Regions from separate parts of the Streptomyces sp. NPDC049585 genome, predicted to be linked through region 2. Evidence: riboswitches for the same ligand, from Rfam matches in the RefSeq annotation. Region 2 holds a riboswitch; the other holds the start of a gene.
What was found. A riboswitch is a leader RNA that binds a small molecule or an ion and turns the genes downstream of it on or off. The one in region 2 is predicted to bind thiamine pyrophosphate.
Positions count from the first base shown of each region.

Region 1: linked by a shared signal. The riboswitch ahead of thiO (glycine oxidase ThiO) and the one ahead of thiC (phosphomethylpyrimidine synthase ThiC) in region 2 are both predicted to bind thiamine pyrophosphate.

Region 1 covers NZ_JBFAPE010000032.1:44,879-48,023, reverse strand. The annotation lists gene thiO (glycine oxidase ThiO) at 1-1,161, opposite strand, end outside; TPP riboswitch at 1,159-1,270, opposite strand; gene AB0K17_RS25585 (FAD-dependent oxidoreductase) at 1,459-2,652, shown strand; gene AB0K17_RS25580 (Rv2175c family DNA-binding protein) at 2,729-3,094, shown strand.
Region 2 covers NZ_JBFAPE010000002.1:216,548-219,692, reverse strand. The annotation lists gene thiC (phosphomethylpyrimidine synthase ThiC) at 89-1,849, opposite strand; TPP riboswitch at 1,844-1,997, opposite strand; gene AB0K17_RS03325 (YibE/F family protein) at 2,059-3,145, shown strand, end outside.

The sequences.
Region 1 (3,145 bases), on a different contig from region 2:
GAGTGCGGGGGTGAAGCGGAGGGGGGAGAAGGGGCGGGCCTCCGCGGGCAGCCGTCCCTCGGTGAGGACCTCGGCCATGACGTCGCCGGTGACGGGGGTGAGCAGGACGCCGTTGCGGTGGTGACCGGTGGCGAGGTGCAGGCCGGGCAGGGCGGTGGGGCCGAGCAGCGGGGCGTTGTCGGGGGAGCCGGGGCGCAGCCCGGCGAGGGTCTCCACCAGGGGCAGCTCGGTGATGCCGGGCACCAGTTCGTGGGCGTCGCGCAGCAGTTCGTAGACGCCGCCGGCGGTGACGGTGGTGTCCCAGCCCTGTTCCTCGGTGGTGGCGCCGACGACGAGCTCGCCGTTCTCGCGCGGGACGAGGTAGACGTGCCCGCCGCGCACCACGGCCCGTACGGTGCGGGAGAGGAACGGCCGGTACGGGCCGGGTATGCGCAGCCGCAGCACCTGGCCCTTGACGGGCCGTACGGGGGGCAGGACCTCCTCGGGCAGGCCGGCGAGGCGGCCGCTGTGGCTGCCGGCGGCCAGCACCGTCCGTTCGGCGGCGACACGAGTGCCGTCGGCGAGCTCGGCGCCGGTGGCCCGGCCGCCGGCGAGCAGGGCCCGCACGGCGGGGGAGCGGTGGAAGGTCACCCCGGCCCGCTCGCAGGCGACGAGCAGGGCGCCGGCCAGGCGCCGGGGGTCGGTCTGGTGGTCGCCGTCGACCCGCAGGCCGCCCTGGACGGCGGGGGCGAGCATCGGTTCGAGCCGGCGGCACTCGCGCCCGGACAGCCACTGGGAGTCCAGGCCGCAGCGCTGCTGGAGGGCGTGCAGTTCCTTCAGGTGGGCCCGGTCGTCGGCGTCGAGCGCGACGGCGAGGGTGCCGCAGGCGCGGTAGCCGGTGTCGAGGCCGGTGGCCTCGTGCAGTTCCGCGGTGAAGGCCGGGTAGCGGCGGGCGGAGGCGAGGTTGAGGGCGAGCAGCGTCTCCTCGCCGTAGTGCAGTTCGGTGACGGCGGCGAGCATGCCGGCGGCCACGCGTGCCGCGCCGCCGCCGGGCTCCGGGTCGGCCACGACCGTGGTGAGGCCGCGCTGTGCGGCGCGCCAGGCCGTGACCAGGCCGATGATTCCGCCGCCGACGACCAGGACGTCGCAGGACGTGTCGGACGTGCCGTTCGCAGCGTGCATGGGCGTCCAGCCCCTCCCTTCGCCGGCATGACCCGGATCAGGTTCGTACGGTCGGAGGCCGTCCAGCCTCCCTCTCAGCCCGGTGCGCCGGGCTCCCGCGAGTGCTTGCAGCCTGCCACCCTAGTACGGGCCGCGGGCCACCCGGAAGGCAGCGGTGCGCCCGGCGGGGGTGACGCTGTGTCAGAGGTCTCGCCGGCGGATGCTCCGGCGCGCGCGGCCCGCGGGCCTAGAGTTGATCGGGTGAGCGAGCAGACGAACACCTCCGGTGACCGCCGCGTCGTCATCGTCGGAGCGGGCATGGCGGGCGTGCAGACCGCCGTGGCCCTGCGCGAACAGGGCTGGACCGGCAGCATCACGCTGCTGGGTGCCGAGCCCCACCCGCCCTACGACCGCCCCCCGCTGTCCAAGGCCGTGCTGCTGGGCACCGCCGAGGACTCCGCCTTCGCCGTGGACTTCGGCTCGCTCGGCATCGACGTGCGCCTGGGCACCGGGGCCACCGGGCTGCGCGCCGAGGAGCGCACGGTGCTCACCCCGGCGGGAGAGGTGCCCTACGACATCCTGGTCATCGCCACCGGCGCCGAGGCGGTGGCCCTGCCCGGCAGCGAGGACGTGCCGGGTGTGCACGTCCTGCGTACCTTCGACGACGCGGCCCTGCTGCGCCCGCTGCTGACCGAGCGGCGCCGCTTCGTCGCGGTGGGGGCGGGCTGGATCGGCGCGGAGTTCGCCACGGCCGCCCGCGAGGCGGGCTGCGAGGTGACGGTGGTGGAGGCCGCCGGCCAGGTGCTGCCGGGGGCGCTGCCGTCGGAGGTCGCGGCGCCCATGGCCGCCTGGTACGAGGAGAGCGGCGTGCGGCTGCTGACCGGTACGCCGGTGACGGCCGTGGAGGCCGGCGCGGTCGTCCTCGCCGACGGCACGCGGCTGCCCGCCGACGCGGTGGTCGTGGGCATCGGCGCCCGGCCGGCCACCGGCTGGCTGGCGGGCTCGGGCGTCGAGCTCGCCGAGGACCGCTCGGTGCGCGCCGACGACCGGCTGCGCACCTCGCTGCCCGGCGTGTACGCGGTCGGCGACTGCGCCTCCTTCCCCTCCGCCCGCTACGGCGAGCGGCTGATGGTGCACCACTGGGACAACGCCCTGCAGGGCCCGCGGACGGTGGCCGCGAACATCGTCCACGGCCCCGAGGAGAGCCCGGTCTACGACCCGGTGCCCTACTTCTGGTCCGAGCAGTTCGGGCGCTTCGTGCAGTACGCCGGGCACCGCGCGCCCGGTGACGAGCTGCTGTGGCGCGGCGACCCGCAGGGCGCGGCCTGGACGGTGTGCTGGCTGCGCGGGGACGTCCTGGTGGCCCTGCTGGCCGTGGGGCGGCCGCGCGACCTGGCCCAGGGGCGCAGGCTCGTCGAGCAGGGCGCCGCCCTGGACCGGGAGAAGGCGCGGGACGCCGCGGTGCCCCTGAAGGCGGCCGTGCTGACCCCTGCGGGACGGCCGGTGGAGTGACCTGCGGGCGACTTGTGGCCCCGGCTCGGGTCAACCCGGCTACCGGCTGTCAGTCCCGGATGGCAGGCTTGTCCCTGTGACCGAGATTGACACGAAGATCGATGCTCTCGTTCCTGCCTGGCTCAACCTCCCCGACATCGCCGAGAAGCTCGGTGTCGAGGTGACGCGCGTGCGGCAGCTGGTGAAGGAAGGCCAGCTGATCGCCGTCCGCCGGGGCGAGAACCGAGTGCTCATGGTGCCCGCCGCCTTCATCGGCGAGGGCAAGGTGGTCAAGGGCCTCGCCGGGACCTTGACGCTGCTGCGGGACGACGGCTTCAGCGACGAGGAGATGCTGGAGTGGCTCTTCACCCCCGACCCGACCCTGCCGGGCACCCCGGCCGACGCGCTGCGGGAGAATCGCGGCACGGAGGTCAAGCGCCGCGCCCAGGCGCTGGCCGTCTGAGCCGGCACCAGCAGTACGACCTGCATCACCAGAACCACTGAAACCGTCCGG
Region 2 (3,145 bases):
CGGATACGCCTGGCCGTCGGTGGCCGATCGCGCCCACGCGGCGGCAGCCGCACATCGACACCGCCCCGCGCCCCTATGGGGCGCTGCCCTAGTCGGCGATCGGGAGGTAGACGCGGTTGCCGGAGGCGGCGAATTCGCGGGCCTTCTGGGCCATTCCCTCGTCGGGGTCGACGGCCAGGTCGCCGCCGTGCTCGCGGCGAATGTCCTGGGAGATCTTCATCGAACAGAACTTCGGTCCGCACATCGAGCAGAAGTGCGCCGTCTTCGCGGGTTCGGCCGGCAGCGTCTCGTCGTGGAAGGCGCGGGCGGTGTCCGGGTCGAGGGCCAGGTTGAACTGGTCCTCCCAGCGGAATTCGAAACGCGCGTCCGACAGCGCGTCGTCCCACTCCTGGGCGCCCGGGTGGCCCTTGGCGAGGTCCGCCGCATGGGCCGCGATCTTGTAGGTGATGACGCCGGTCTTCACGTCGTCGCGGTCCGGCAGGCCGAGGTGCTCCTTGGGCGTGACGTAGCAGAGCATCGCCGTGCCCCACCAGGCGATCATCGCCGCACCGATGCCGGAGGTGATGTGGTCGTACGCCGGTGCGACGTCGGTCGTCAGCGGACCGAGGGTGTAGAACGGCGCCTCCTCGCAGATCTCCTGCTGAAGGTCGATGTTCTCCTTGATCTTGTGCATCGGGACATGGCCCGGGCCCTCGATCATCGTCTGCACGTTGTGCCGCTTGGCGATCGAGTTGAGCTCGCCCAGCGTCCGCAGCTCGGCGAACTGGGCCTCGTCGTTCGCATCCGCGATCGAACCGGGGCGCAGGCCGTCGCCCAGGGAGAACGTCACGTCGTACGAGGCGAGGATCTCGCAGAGCTCCTCGAAGTTCTCGTAGAGGAACGACTCCTTGTGGTGCGCCAGGCACCAGGCCGCCATGATCGAGCCGCCGCGCGAGACGATGCCGGTCTTGCGGCGGGCGGTCAGCGGGACGTAGCGCAGCAGCACGCCGGCGTGGACGGTCATGTAGTCGACGCCCTGCTCGGCCTGCTCGATGACGGTGTCCTTGTAGATCTCCCAGGTGAGCTCCTCGGCCTTGCCGTCCACCTTCTCCAGCGCCTGGTAGAGCGGGACGGTGCCGATCGGCACGGGGGAGTTGCGCAGCACCCACTCGCGGGTGGTGTGGATGTTGCGGCCGGTGGAGAGGTCCATGACCGTGTCGGCGCCCCAGCGGGTGGCCCAGGTCATCTTCTCCACCTCCTCCTCGATGGAGGAGGTGACGGCGGAGTTGCCGATGTTGGCGTTCACCTTCACCAGGAACTTCTTGCCGATGATCATCGGCTCGATCTCCGGGTGGTTGACGTTGGCCGGCAGCACGGCGCGGCCCGCGGCGATCTCCTCGCGGACGGTCTCCGGGGAGACGCCCTCGCGCAGCGCCACGTACTCCATCTCGGCGGTGATCTCCCCGCGCCGGGCGTACGCGAGCTGGGTGACCGCCCCTCCGTCGCGGCCCCGGCGGGGCTGGCGGGGGCGGCCGGGGAAGACGGCGTCGAGGTTGCGCAGGCCCCCGCGCGGGGCGGTGTGCCTGATGCCGTCGTCCTCCGGGCGCACCGGCCGCCCGGCGTACTCCTCGGTGTCGCCGCGGGCGATGATCCAGTTCTCCCGGAGCGGGGCGAGGCCCCGTCGTACGTCCGTTACGACGGACGCATCGGTGTACGGGCCGGACGTGTCGTAGAGGCGGACGTCCTGCCCGTTGGTGAGGTGCACCCGTCGCACCGGAACGCGGATGTCCGGACGCGAGCCCGTCACATAGTCCTTGTGCCAGCCGATCTCGCGACCGGTTCCGGACGTGCGTGCATCCTGCGAGGTCATATGACCGTAACTCCCTACGCCGGCATTACCCGGTAACAGGTTCGGCGGTCGGCGCAGCGGCTTTCGCACCCATGTCCGGTTCGAACATGTCCAGTGCGAAGGTCAGCGCCCTCTCAGCCCGGTGCTCCGAGCTCCCGCGATTGCAAAGGTGGCACCACGCTAGCGCCTCCCGCGCCCGGAGGGCCAGGGGGGCTTGTCATCATCGACGGGTGACCCCCACGCATCCTTCCCCCCACTCGCACGCCCCCCACGACCCCGACCACGCCCGTGCGCCCGCCCCCGACGGTCCTGCGCACGGAGATGGGCACGGAGATGGGCACGGGCATGGCCACGGACGACGGCAGAACCATGGACACAGCCATGGGCACGGCCACAGCCATGCCCATGCGCACGGTCCCGCGACGCCCGTCTCGGGTCATCTGCGCAAGGTCATCGCGGCCGTACTCATCCCCTTCGCCGCCGCGGTGGCCGCCGGGCTGATCGTGCTGTGGCCCGGCGGCACCCCGCCGCACCAGCACACCGGCGTCGGCATGGACCAGCAGACGCAGTCGGGGCGGGTGACGGCCGTCAAGGAGTACTCCTGCCCGGCCTCCGGCGGGTTCGGCGGCCCGCAGCAGCAGCCGCAGCAGGGCGCCCCGTCGGCGCCGCCGCCGGCGCAGGGCACCTGCCAGAAGGCCACCGTCGAGGTGACCTCGGGACCGGACAAGGGCACCACGTTCACCGAGCAGGTGCAGCCCGGCTCCTCGCGCCACTACTCCTCCGGGCAGAAGGTGGTCCTCGCCTACGCCCCGAAGGCCCCGGAGAACCTGCGCTATTCGGTCACGGACGTCGACCGCGACCTGCCGATGGGGCTGCTCGCGGGCGTCTTCGCGGTCGCCGTCGTGGCCGTCGGCCGGTTGCGCGGCGTCTTCGCGCTCGTCGCGCTGGTGATCAGTTTCGGGGTGCTGACGCTGTTCATCCTGCCGGCGATCCTGCAGGGCTCGGACCCGCTGGTCGTCGCGGTGGTGGGCGGCGGCGCGATCATGCTGATCGCGCTCTACATGTGCCACGGGCTCAACGCCCGCACATCCGTCGCGGTCCTGGGCACGCTCACCTCCCTGCTGGTCATCGGCCTGCTGGGGTCGCTGTTCACCTCGTGGGCCCATCTGACGGGCAACACCGACGACCAGACCGGGCTCGTGCACGGCCTCTACCCGCAGATCGAGATACGGGGTCTGCTGCTCGCCGGGATCATCATCGGTTCGCTGGGCGTGCTCGACGACGTCACGGTCACCCAGACGTCGGCGGTGTGGGAGC